Regions from separate parts of the Blautia sp. 2227st1_G12_2227SCRN_220401 genome, predicted to be linked through region 2. Evidence: riboswitches for the same ligand, from Rfam matches in the RefSeq annotation. Region 2 holds a riboswitch; each other region holds the start of a gene.
What was found. Region 2 has a riboswitch for cobalamin ahead of ABCM67_RS08535 (ABC transporter permease). Riboswitches for the same ligand answer to the same signal wherever they lie in the genome.
Positions count from the first base shown of each region.

Region 1 (3,398 bases), on a different contig from region 2:
GTCCTACACCATTGTAGAAATAGTTTCCGGGTGTAAAAATATTGTGGTCAATGGCAAGAATCGCTTCCGGTGCCATATAGGAGGTTGCAAGCTCACTGGTAGTCTTGCCTTTCCAGTATTTATGTACCTCACGGAGCTCCGCCTTGGTTTCCTCCGCAATATAAAATGGATCGGCTGTTCTGGTAGCCACTGTATCCAGCTCATCCTCCAGCCACTGGAAAGAATACTCCGGAAACGTCTGACAGCCTCTCGGCGCCAAAGTGCTGCTTCCGACGATCAGCTCCTCATCACGGATGATGATCGGAATGTTGTGCAGGATGTGGGCAAATGCCTTGGCTCTGCGGGTGATGATCGGCTCGTCTTCTGTTGCTTTGTAAGACTCTGTGATCAGTTTTGCTCTGGCAGATTCGATCACCGGCATCTTTGCATAAAGATTATCTACAAGATGTGTGATCCTGTCTGTTTTCGGAACATCTGCTATATGAAATTTCTCCATGATTCTCCTTTCTCATAACCGGTTGTTTCTGGTGATCTGTCTGCCTCTACGCTTCCAGAACCGCTCCTGTCCGGCTATGTGCTCATGTAGTTTTATTATACCTTACCCCTACTTCGATGTCAACGAAATCCAACATGTGTTTCTAGCTGTTTTTGTGGTTTTTATCGGTTGCGCCCTGTTGATTTTATTTGTTTTTTGTATTTTTATGTTTTTCTCTATTGACTTTGTTTTTCTGCTCTGCCATACTTGGATTTATATAGGAATTCCTTTGTTTTTCAGAAAAAATTTATGCAAAGCGGACATTCGTATTCCGCTCTGTCACATGTTCTCAAACAGTAAAAGAGGTGTATTTTTATGTATCTTTCTGATATGCATACCCACTCCATCGCCAGTGGTCACGGCACGGAATGTACCATCACAAACATGGCACGCGCAGCTGCCGAGAAAGGTCTCCGGCTTCTCGGGATCACTGATCACGGTCCCGGCACTCTGGCAGCCGGAACTTCCTCCTATTTCCGCAGCCTTACCTATTCTCCCAAAAAACATTTCGGTGTAGAATTACTCTACGGAATTGAACTGAATATCCTTGACCGCAGCGGAACGGTAGATTTAGATCAGGAATTATTATGTAAACTTGATTACGCCATTGCCAGCATGCATGCCTGGAATTACCGCTGCGGTACCAGAGCCGAAAACACAGAAGCTTTTATCAATGTAATGAAAAACCCCTGTGTAAAGATCCTCGGACATAGTGATAACACTCATTACCCGGTTAATTATGATGCGCTTGCAAGGGCTGCCAGGGAAACCGGCACGATCTTTGAGATCAACGAAGCTTCTCTTGCACCTTATGGCTATCGTGGCGACACAAGAGAAAACTGTTTCGAGATCCTTCGATGCTGCCGCAAATATGATCTGCCGCTGCTTCTTTCCAGTGACAGCCATGGCCCGGAGCATATCGGAGATTTTACCTGTGCTGCTGAGTTTGTTCATCAGGCCATGTTTCCGGAACAGCTGATCCTCAACAACCAGATTCCCAGACTCAAGGTTTTTCTCCAAACCAGAGAATGATCTTCTGTATCTTTTCCGACAGATAACAGATATTGTCCCCTCAAACAAAACAGGCCAGTTCAAACACAGGAATATATATTTCCCTGTATCTGAACTGGCCTGTTTTTTATTTTTCCCGCTGCTTCCGTACAATTTCCGCAAGCTCGCTATATTTACCTGTAACATATCCGAAATTTTCTCTTCTGTGAGGAAGCTTGCATTCGGTGCAGTCTTTGATCCCGCTTTCCGTAAAGCGGAAATTACCACCACATTTATCTCCCAGTGCATATAAAGGACAATAGCAGAACAGACAATTGAAGTTCTCCGGATCTGCCCCTTTATGGCACGGAAAATACTCACAGTTTTTGTGGCTGAAGTAAGAGTATTCTTTGCCTTCCCAGTATGGTTTCTCCATGGCTCTTTTCTCCTCTCCTGACATCCACACATAATTTTTTCCTATAAAAAAGAGGTAGCGATGCCACCCCGGGGTAGAAATATAATCCGTTCATGAGTGCGCGGAGGGAACGAATGTATCCGGAGTAGTATCGCCTGCCATTTAATCATGTATAATTCATATGAACAGGCGCATTCCATAAAAAAATGCCTACTCTCGTAAAAAAGTAGACAACGTCCCAGGGGTGCGGAGTCCCTGAAATGGTTGTTACACTTTACACGGAAGTTTAACCTCGCCATAACAAGCAGGTTTCCTGGCTCCGGGATCATGGCTCCTCTCTCCTTCTCATACATACGTACAATGGACTATGAGATTCGCTCCTCCGTTACAGTGACCGGATCGCTCAGGTTTCACACCTGATTCCCTTTTCTGTGGACTTCTGATAATCAATATATAACTGTCAGCTATCCTCAGCACTTGCTATGTTCAATATGGAATTATACTGACATTATAATAACATCCTGTTAATTATATGTCAATACTGTTTTCAATATTTATACATTTTTGAGCATATTTTATTGCTGTTCAATCCGTTCCATGGGTTTTCAATATTTTTTCCGACGTCAAAAACAGCCCGACAAACTACTGTCGGGCTGCTGTATTTTTATTTTCTGTTGTACGTTCTTATTATACAAGACGTCTTACAGATACAATTGTTCTGTATGTAGCATCATTGCTGATCTTGATCCCGTCCTGAGAGTTCGATGCATGAACGATCTGGCCATTACCCATGTAAATAGCCACGTGTCCGCCATAGCAGATCAGATCTCCCGGCTGTGCATCTGCGTAGGATACTTCTGTACCTGCATTCTGCTGCTCATAGGAGGTTCTCGGAAGGCTGACTCCGAAGTTCGCATAGACACTCTGTACAAATCCGGAGCAGTCTGCACCATTGGTAAGGCTTGTTCCACCCCATACGTAAGGATTTCCCACAAACTGTGTAGCATAATTCACAACAGAAGATCCGGAACCGCTACTGTAAGAAGAACTGTCACTGTCTGAAGATGTATCCTCTGCATTAGATGTGTCCTCTGCACTTTCTTCAGATGCGTCTGTGCTGTTATCGTAATCTGCGTCTGCATTATCCTCTGTATTCTCAGTATCCTCGGACGCATCATCATTCTCACCATTGTCTGCATCTTCATCCACATCCTCGGTGTCATCTTCTGCAGTATCCTCATCTGCATTCTCGATCACGTCGCCGTCCTCATCGTACTGTCCGTCTTCGCTCTCGTCTGCCTCATCCTGCTGTGCTTCCTGCTCTGCCTGGCGTCTTGCTTCCTCTTCTGCCTCAGCCTGTGCTCTCGCTGCTGCTTCAGCCTCGGCCTGACGTCTTGCCTCTTCCTCTGCTGCAATACGCTCAGCCTCTAATCTCTGAAGCTCTGCAGTCTGCTCTGC
Region 1 is NZ_JBCLNI010000005.1:23,042-26,439, forward strand. It holds gene ABCM67_RS03595 (glycyl radical protein) at 1-496, opposite strand, end outside; gene ABCM67_RS03600 (phosphatase) at 851-1,567, shown strand; gene ABCM67_RS03605 (cysteine-rich small domain-containing protein) at 1,674-1,961, opposite strand; cobalamin riboswitch at 2,226-2,396, opposite strand; gene ABCM67_RS03610 (C40 family peptidase) at 2,628-3,398, opposite strand, start outside.
Region 1: it holds a riboswitch for cobalamin, as region 2 does, so the genes downstream of both, ABCM67_RS03605 (cysteine-rich small domain-containing protein) here and ABCM67_RS08535 (ABC transporter permease) in region 2, are expected to answer to the same signal.

Region 2 (3,398 bases):
CGTATAAGTATAGTATGAGCGCCATGAAGAAGAAAGAGTTTTAAGATAGGTGTGGCAAAAATAATCCATTAAAAATAATGATTATAAAGATGTAATAGCTACCAAAAATATGAGAAAAACTTTGTGAAAAAATAGGCTTGTGTTTCGTAAGAGTCCCTTGTAAAATAGCGGTCAAGGATGAAAAGAAAAGGAGACTCTTATGGGAACCAATGAAAAAGATATGACTGCCGGATCTCCCGGAAAACTGATCATAACTTTTGCCATACCGATGATGCTTGGAAATATTTTTCAGCAGTTTTATACAATGGCAGACACCATGATCGTCGGACAAGTGGTAGGAGTTAAGGCACTGGCGGCAGTAGGTGCCGGTGATTGGCTGGTATGGCTGGTGTTGGGGATCATGACAGGTATCACACAGGGTTTTTCTATTCTTGTATCTCAGTATTATGGAGCAAGGGAAAAGGAAAATCTGAAATGTGCAGTAGCGAAAAGCTATATCATGACAGCATTACTGTCTGTGGTCGTACTCGCAGTAAGTGAAGGTACAGTTTATCATGTTCTTTTATTTTTACAGACACCGGATAATGTCATTGATCTGACAATGCTATATTTGCGGCTGATCTTTGCAGGAATCCCGATCATAGCTGCTTATAATATATTTGCAGCGATCCTTCGGGCACTTGGAAACAGCAGATCTCCGTTGATCGCAATGACAGTGGCAGCAGTGATCAATGTGGGACTGGATCTGTTATTTGTGGCGGTTTTTGGCTGGGGTATAGCCGGAGCAGCAGTGGCAACCGTTATCGCACAGGGATTTTCAGCCTTGTACTGTTTGATCGTATTACGTAAAATCCCGGATATCCGCCTGGAAAAGAAGGACTTTTACAGGCAGCCCTCTATGAGCCTGCGGCTTTTGGAACTGGCGGTTCCTCTTGCGATACAGAATGTGATCATCTCCGTGGGAGGACTTGTGGTACAGTATGTGATCAATGGATTTGGTTTTCTGTTTGTGGCGGGATTTACGGCATCGAACAAGCTGTATGGGGTTTTGGAGATGGCTGCCGTTTCATATGGATATGCTATTACAACCTATGTAGGCCAGAATCTTGGTGCAAAGAAATATCAGAGGATTCGAAAAGGCGTGCGCAGCGGCACTTATATGGCAGTGCTCACTTCGGCTTTCATTTCCGGCATGATGGTACTGTTTGGACGTAATGTACTGTCCCTGTTTGTATCCGGTGAACCGGATCAGACCCGACAGGTATTGGATATAGCATATAAGTATTTGTTTATCATGGCTGTCTTTTTGTGGGTGCTGTATCTGCTGTATGTGTATCGTTCCGCTATCCAGGGCCTGGGTAATACTTTGATTCCGCTTGCCAGCGGCATTGCAGAATTTATAATGCGTGTCAGTGTTGCGCTGCTGCTGCCAAAACTGATCGGTGAAGATGGAATATACTATGCAGAGATCTGTGCATGGAGCAGTGCAGCTGTTTTATTATTCGTAAGTTATATGATCATTATACGGAAATATAAAGAAGTCACCGTTCATACATAATGTTATTTACTTAAGGGATCTATAATAATACAGGCAGAAAATATCCGGGTTTCACTATGAAATGTTCAGATATTTTATATTTGACAAAAAACTATTTATATAAAAAGAAAAGTATGATATTATAATATTTATTCATTGCAACTATGAAAATTGAATAGTCAGAAGGGTGTACAAAGTACTTAATAAGGAATCTGGTGAAATGCCAGAACAGCCACCGCTACTGTGACAGGGACGAAAACCAAAATATCACTGGAGAGATCCGGGAAGATGGTAAGTAGGAAGAACTGGAGTCAGGAGACTTGCCTTTTTGACAGAAGAATTCTGATTCGGATGGGATACAGAAGGAATAAGCTCTGCCTGAGGTAGAGGTTTGTTTTTTGTGCTGATATGATGCTGGATCATATCAGCTTTTTTTATTTTAACCGAATAAACAGATGAAAAATGAGGAGAAATGAAAATGGGAAAAGTAATTGCAAAGCGTTTTATATTTATGATTCCGGTAGTGCTGGCGGTTACATTTATTATTTTTATGCTGAGTTTTATATCGGCAGGTGATGCGGCCAGAGTGCTGGCGGAGAAAAAATATGAGCATCCGTCACCGGAGCAGGTAGAAGAAGTACGGCATGAGGAAGGACTGGATCAGCCGGTGCTGGTACAATACGGGAAATGGCTGGATCAGGCACTTCATGGCGATTTTGGAAAATCATATTCTACCAGAAAACCGGCTTTTGAGGAATTAAAAAGATATTTTCCACAGACATTTAAACTGGCAGTTACTTCGTTTTTATTGTTGATGATCGTGTCAGTCCCTCTTGGAATTTTGTCGGCAATTTATGAAAACAGAGTTCTGGATAAAGTCATTCGCATTTTGTCGTCCCTCAGTGTATCTATGCCGTCTTTCTGGATCGGTCTGATGCTGCTCTATATATTTGGAGTAAAGCTAAAAGTGATTTCCGTGATCGGAGGAGATGCCGGAGGCATCCCGATTCTTGCGGCATTTGCCATGGATATCAGTTTCTTTGGAATTATGACGAGATTGATCCGTACCAATATGATACAGGTGCTGAAGCAGGATTACATACGTGCCAGCAGAGCTAAGGGATTGTCATCTGTAAATGTAATTTTGCGTCATGGTCTGAAAAATATCCTGATTCCTGTGCTGACACGTCTGGTATCAATTGTGATCGGTTTTTTCTGTGGCTCAGCTGTGATAGAAAGTATTTTTTCAATTCAGGGAATCGGAAATCTGGCATTGAAATCCGTGATCTCAAAAGACACTCCGGTGCTGCAATGTTTTATCTTTATTCTGGCTGTTGGCATTGTAGTATTAAATTTTCTTGTGGATATCGCCTATTCTGCGATTGACCGGCGAATCCAGTTAAAGTAAAGGAGAGATCATAGAATGGGAAGCAGAAGAAAGCAGAAAACAGAAAAAAGCATGATCCAGAATCTGTACTGGAAACAGGTATTCCGGTCACCGAAAACAAAAATAGGATTGATGGTGGTCATAATTTTTGCATTGGCAGCTATTTTTGCACCTGTATTAGCGCCGCATGATCCACTGCTTGTGGATGTTTCGATAAAATTAAAGAATCCGTCGGCGGCATATCCTTTAGGTACTGATCAGCTGGGACGATGTATTTTATCAAGACTTCTCTGGGGTAGCCGGTATTCACTGAGCTATAGCTTTACGGTGCTTCTGATCACTGTATGTGTCGGGGTGCCGATCGGACTGTTTGCCGGATATGTAGGTGGAAAAATCGATTCCATAATTATGAGGATTATTGATGTATTTATGGCTATGCCGGTCTTTATTGTGGCACTTGCCATTGCAGGAACC
Region 2 is NZ_JBCLNI010000013.1:60,261-63,658, forward strand. It holds gene ABCM67_RS08525 (ABC-2 transporter permease) at 1-44, shown strand, start outside; gene ABCM67_RS08530 (MATE family efflux transporter) at 200-1,558, shown strand; cobalamin riboswitch at 1,706-1,880, shown strand; gene ABCM67_RS08535 (ABC transporter permease) at 2,016-2,945, shown strand; gene nikC (nickel transporter permease) at 2,961-3,398, shown strand, end outside.

Region 3 (3,398 bases), on a different contig from region 2:
TTCTTATAGGTATCTGAACTCACTCAGATATTTTTATATTTATTATTCTGCGGACTCCTCAGCAGAATCAGCCTCTGTATCTGCTGCTGCATCAGAATCTGCGGACTCCTCAGTGCTTCCCAGAGAATCGATGGCTGCCTTTGTATGCTCTACATAAAGCTTCTCAACTGCTTCGATTCTTCCAAGACCCTCGATCTGGCAGTCAACCTTATCGAAGTTTCCGGATGCTACAAACTGGCTCTTCCAGGAATCCTCCTCATCACCGGCCATATCGTTATTTGCATGGTCTCCGGCAACAACCATCAGCGGACGAAGAACAACGTTCTTGTATCCTGCTTCTTTTACCTTCTCGATAACCTTGTCGCAGGCTGTATCTTCCGGCTTACCCTCTACAGTACCGATGAATGCGTTCTTCAATCCAAGGTTTTCCATCTGTGTCTGCATCTGATCGTATGTAACGTTAGCTGTATGAGATGTTCCATGTCCCATGAATACGAATGCTGTGCCAGCCTCAGCTGCTGCATCCATGCTGTCAAATCCGGCCTCTTTGCAAGCCGTATCTGTGATTGCCTGAGCAACGGCTTTCTTGTCATCATTGATCACAGTTGCATCGTCTCCAACCTCACCGAGCATTGGCTCTGCGATAGCTACAGACTCGAATTTATCTTTATAGCCATTGATCGCTTCTGTCATCTCATCGTACTCAGCACCATGCATCAGATGGGTAGGCTGTACAACCAGATTCTTAACACCATTCTCTACTGCACGGTCAAGAGCCTGCTGCATGTTATCGATCACTTCATCATCTCTTGCCTCTACATGGTTGATGATGATCTGTGCTGTAAATGCTCTTCTTACAGACCAGTCCGGATAAGCTTCTGCAAGAGCATCCTCGATTCCCTTGACATCCTCTGCACGGCTGTCATTGAAGGAAGTACCAAAGCTTACAACAAGAAGTTCATTCTCGCCGATCTCATCCTGGTTACGCGGATCGTCCTTGGAAGCATCTCCTGTGTCACGTCCGAAATAATCCGGATCTGCATTCTCACCCTCTACCAGTTCTTTCTGAGCATCTGTCAGAGCATCCCATGCTTCTTTGGCTGCCTTGCAGTCCTCATCTGTTGTGTCGTTTCTTTCCTGTACATAGATCTTGTCGATCAGAGCTGCTACATTATCTGCTGCTTCCTGATCTGCATCAGAAGCCTCTGTGGTATCAGCTGCCTCAGCGTTCTCTTCTGTAGCAGAATCCTCTGCTGCCATTGCTGTTGTAGCCGCACCCATAGAGCATGTCATGGAAACTGCGAGCATCAGAGCTAACATTGTTTTTCTTTTCATTTCTCATTGTCCTCTTTTCATGTATTTCCAGAATACTGATATGTACAAAAAAGCAGCAGCTCTCTGCGGCCGCCTGCTCACACATGATTCTCTGCGCAATACAAATACATAAAAAGAAGTTCTGTATTGTTATGGAGAATACCGATTCGTAAACCGCGAATCCCTGAATCTCACAATAAGGCAGTTCTCCTGACTTGGTTCCACGCTGCTTTCCCTTCCCGGTCTCCCAGTGGTTGTAAAAGCAGCTCCCCTTTCACAGTGACGGTATCGTTCCGGATTCTCACCGGATTCTCTTTTGCACATCCGACTGGATGCAACCTTATCATTATAACATTTGCACATATTTTCTTTTACCTGGTTATTTAACTTTTACCACAAACTCATAAATTTGTCAAGATTGATGTCAGACGATTCACGGTTTTCTGTGATCTTCGCTCACAAAAAACACCTCGCGAAATATTACCAGTGAACAGTAACCGGTTTTCTCCCTGTATCTGTCAGTTATTATCAGAATACTTTCTCCAATATTCATGCACATCCTGCATAAAAAACAGCCCCTTTCTGTCATCACCCTGATATCAGAAAAGGACTGTCTTACACTGGATATTCGCAATCCGCTTCGCTACTTGCTCATAACAGATAAACTGCTTTGCAGTTTATCTGTTAAAATACTCCTGCTCCAGGTATCTGGCTACGTAGATTCCGCTGGCAGATGCATGGGAAAGAGAGTGTGTCACGCCGCTGCAGTCTCCGATAACAAAAAGACCCTTGTGGCAGGTTTCCAGATTTTCGTCGATCTCAACCTCCATGTTGTAGAATTTAACCTCCACGCCATAAAGCAAAGTATCGTCATCTGCGGTTCCCGGTGCGATCTTGTCCAGGGCATAGATCATCTCGATGATGCCATCCAGGATACGTTTCGGCATAACAAGACTTAAATCTCCCGGTGTCGCAGAAAGTGTAGGTGTTACGAAACTTTCCTCAATACGGGCTTTTGTGCTTCGTCTTCCGCGGATCAGATCTCCAAACCGCTGTACCATAACACCACCGCCAAGCATATTGGAAAGTCTTGCAATGCTCTCACCGTATCCGTTGCTGTCATGGAACGGCTCTGAGAAATGCTTGGATACCAGAAGGGCAAAGTTTGTATTGTTGGTATGCTTTGCCGGATCTTCGTAGCTGTGACCGTTTACTGTGATGATACCGTTGGTATTTTCATTCACGACAACACCTCGCGGGTTCATGCAGAAGGTACGGACCATATCCTCAAACTTCTCAGTTCTGTAAACGATCTTGCTCTCATAAAGCTCATCTGTCAGACGGCTGAAAACCTCTGCCGGAAGCTCCACACGGACTCCAATGTCCACACGGTTGGAAAGAGTCGGGATCTTAAGCTCTGTACATACCGTCTCCATCCATTTACTTCCGCTTCGTCCTGCGGAGATGATACAGTAAGTTCCCTCGTAACGCTCATCTCCTACAAAAACTGCATAACCGTCTTCAGTTTTTTCTACTTTGTCAACAGATGCGTCAAAATAGAAGTCCACATGGTCTTTCATTTTTTCATAGAGGTTCTGAAGCACCACATAGTTGATATCTGTTCCCAGATGGCGGACTGATGCATCCAAAAGATGCAGGCCGTTCTGAAGGCAGAGCTTACGGATCTCGCTGTTTGTGGTAGAATAAAGTTTGGTTCCCTCACCGCCATGCATCAGGTTCAGTTTATCTACATATTCCATCAGCTCTGTGGCTGTATCCTTGCCGATATGCTGGTACAGAGTTCCGCCAAACTGATTGGTGATATTATATTTTCCGTCGGAGAAAGCGCCTGCACCGCCAAATCCCTTCATGATCGCACAGGTTTTGCAGTGGATACAGGATTTTACTTTCTTTCCGTCGATGGGACATTTTCTTTTTTCCAGAGGATGACCAGCTTCAAAAACCGCGATCTTTTTCTCCGGATCATTATTCATCAGTTCATAGGCCGCAAAGATTCCACCGGGACCTGCTCCTACGATCAGTACATCATATTTCATAAATAAAAACTCCTTATCTTGTATTGC
Region 3 is NZ_JBCLNI010000005.1:40,218-43,615, forward strand. It holds gene ABCM67_RS03670 (sirohydrochlorin cobaltochelatase) at 43-1,335, opposite strand; cobalamin riboswitch at 1,497-1,672, opposite strand; gene ABCM67_RS03675 (FAD-dependent protein) at 1,992-3,371, opposite strand.
Region 3: it holds a riboswitch for cobalamin, as region 2 does, so the genes downstream of both, ABCM67_RS03670 (sirohydrochlorin cobaltochelatase) here and ABCM67_RS08535 (ABC transporter permease) in region 2, are expected to answer to the same signal.

Region 4 (3,398 bases), on a different contig from region 2:
GCAGCCGGAATGAGCTCTGGACCAAAGGTCTGACATCCGGACACGTACAGTATGTAAAGTCTCTTACTATTGACTGTGATAATGATACGATCCTTGCCAAAGTGGAGCAGATTGGCGCAGCCTGCCATACAGGAAACCGTACCTGTTTCTTCAAACCGCTGCTGAAAAAAGAGTACGATGATACCAACCCACTTCACGTGTTCCAGAATGTGTATGATGTGATCACTGACCGAAAAGAACATCCAAAGGAAGGTTCCTATACCAATTATCTTTTTGATAAGGGAATTGACAAGATTTTGAAAAAAGTCGGTGAAGAATGCACAGAGATCGTCATTGCAGCCAAAAATCCAGATAAAGAAGAGATTAAATACGAAATTTCAGATTTTCTTTATCATATGATGGTACTTATGGTGGAAAAAGGAGTCAGCTGGGAAGAAATCACCAAAGAATTGGTAAAAAGATAAATTATATATCATTCAGGAAAAAAGCTTTTGTACGTCGGATCAGAATGAACGGTTACGAAAGCTTTTTTCTGTTTTCCCGGAATCTTAAAAGAATATGTACAATTTCGGTTAGGCATGATATACTTATCGTCAAAAGTGCGGAAATATAAAAAAGGAAAAGGGAAACAACCAATGATCAAAATTGATGACTGGGTGATTGAAAAAGGAGAGAAGGCACAGGGGAAAATTAAGATCACAGGATACGGCATAGCAATGCCGGCAACTGTGATATGCGGAGTGAAAGACGGACCGACGATACTGATCACAGCGGGAATACACAGTGCGGAGTATGTAGGAATCCAGGCGGCAATGGAACTTGCAAAAGAATTTCAACCGGAAGAACTAAAGGGAAATGTGATCATCGTTCCACTGGTCAATGTCAGTGGCTTTGAGCATCGCACCATGAGTCTGGTCTATGAGGATGGCAAGAACCTGAACCGCGTTTTCCCCGGAGATCCTGAGGGAACAGCTGCAGATCGTATTGCCTATGCTATAGTGACAAAGCTTTTTTCCATAGCAGATTATTATATCGACCTGCATAGCGGAGATGGGTTCGAACAGCTTCATCCCTATGTTTATTATGTAGGGGTTGTAGATGAAAAGACAGCAGAGAAATCATTACATATGGCACGGCATATCGGCGTAAAATATGTGGTCCGTTCCACAACCGCCACAGGTGGCGCCTACAATTATGCTTCTTCTCTTGGAATTCCAAGTATTCTCATCGAAAGAGGCGGACACAGCTACTGGACCTGGGAGGAAGTAGAACAGGATAAAAGAGACGTCCGTCACCTTGTTTTTCATCTCCAGGGAAAGAAATGTCATGGTCTGAAGCATTACCGTCAGATGCTTCTTGAAAATGTAGTCTATGAATATGCGCCGTATACCGGATGCTGGTATCCATCCAAGAAGCCTGGAGAGTACTTCTTTAAGGGAGAAGAATTGGGTGAACTGAGAGATTACTATGGAAATTTACTTTACACATCTATTGCAACTGAAAACGGAGTCGTACTTTATCAGACAGCCAGTCTGAACATTATTGAAGACGGACCAATGATCGCATATGCAGCGATCACGGAGACTCTGACCTGATAGTAAACAACCTTTTCAGAACGCTTCTGTCTGAAATCATATTGAAACAGTAAGAAAACCGGGTTTTACCATTTGCTATTCTATTTGTAAAAATAGCGAGGTAAAATCCGTGTTTTTTTAGCAGATCAGATAAATCCAATTGTCAAATCCCCCATGGGGGATATATACAATTCAAGCATCTTTAACAAAATTTATGAGTTTTCTAAAAATATAACATTTTTCCATAGACATAAACTATAGTTTTATCATATAATGTTTCAGTAATTTGACAGCATTTGCTGATTTTCACATCAGCCGTTGTAAGTTCTGAGAGGATTAATAGGGAAACCGGTGTAAATCCGGTACGATCCCGTCACTGTAAGGGGAAATCCTCAGACAAAGTACCACTGGTCGAGTGCGTGAGAAATAGACCGGGAAGGTGTCTGAGGGTAAGGATCCTAAGTCAGGAGACCTGCTTGCAATTGTTTTAAAATGATTCTTACGGAAGATAGGAAGCATATTTATTTTGTGTGCCCGTATTTCGTCACGGGCTTTTTTCGTGCAAATTTTCTAAAATTCCATGCATATTCTGCATATTAAGAATCCAATAGTTTCTTTTATCTAACTAAATTAAAACGGCAATGTTAAAATCGCATCAAATGAGGAAAGGAGTAAAACGTGACAAAGAAACAAGTAGGAAAAAGATTTCTCCAGATCATCATTGTATTATTTGGAATCAGCTTTTTCACATTTGGACTGACCTACCTGTCACCTGGTGATCCTGCGGAGATCATGCTGACAGAGTGTGGTAATCTTCCTACACCAGAGCTTCTGGAACAGACAAGACATGAGCTTGGCCTTGATCAGCCCTTTCTCGTGCAGTATGGTTCCTGGCTGAAGGGTGTTGTTACAGGAGATATGGGACAGTCCTATTCTTTCAAAATGCCGGTAACAGATAAACTGGTATCCTGTTTCTGGCCGACGCTGAGGATGTCGTTGCTGGCACTTCTGATGATGGTCATTATTTCCATACCGCTTGGAATCCTGGCCGCTGTATATCAGAACAAATTCCCGGATTATTTTGTGAGAGGAATTACCTTTGTGGGAGTATCTGTTCCAAGCTTCTGGCTGGGCCTGATCCTTCTCAGCATCTTTGGTGTTCAGCTTCGCTGGATCAATGTTGCAGGAGGCAGTACGGATTTTAAATCCATGATCCTCCCGGCGCTGACTCTTGCACTTGCCATGTCTGCAAAATATACCAGACAGGTAAGAAGTGCAGTGCTGGAGGAACTTCATCAGGATTATGTCACAGGTGCAAGAATGCGTGGAATCAAGGAAAGCGTCATTCTCTGGAAACACGTCCTTCCTAATGTTATGCTTCCGCTGGTAACGCTGTTGGGACTTTCCCTTGGAAGTCTTCTGGGAGGTACTGCAGTTGTAGAGATCATTTACAACTGGCCCGGAATGGGAAATATGGCAGTAAAAGCAATTTCCTGTCGTGACTATCCTCTTGTACAGGGCTATGTACTCTGGATCGCGATCCTGTACATGTGCATCAACCTGCTTGTGGATCTGTCCTATACTTATCTCGATCCAAGACTTAAGGAGGATAGATAATTGAAAAAGGTATTACGAACATTCAAAGAAAATAAACAGTTCACTCTTTTCTTCATTCTGGGTCTCGTGGTGATCGGAATTGCGATCTTTGCGCCGCAGCTCTCACCATATGATCCACTGAATGCAGTTATGACCGAATCACTGCAGGAGCCAAGTTCCGCTCATCCGTTCGGAACGGATAAGCTTGGACGAGATCTTCTTTCCCGT
Region 4 is NZ_JBCLNI010000001.1:197,479-200,876, reverse strand. It holds gene hisIE (bifunctional phosphoribosyl-AMP cyclohydrolase/phosphoribosyl-ATP diphosphatase HisIE) at 1-464, shown strand, start outside; gene ABCM67_RS01000 (M14 family metallopeptidase) at 636-1,595, shown strand; cobalamin riboswitch at 1,880-2,069, shown strand; gene nikB (nickel ABC transporter permease) at 2,253-3,191, shown strand; gene nikC (nickel transporter permease) at 3,192-3,398, shown strand, end outside.
Region 4: it holds a riboswitch for cobalamin, as region 2 does, so the genes downstream of both, nikB (nickel ABC transporter permease) here and ABCM67_RS08535 (ABC transporter permease) in region 2, are expected to answer to the same signal.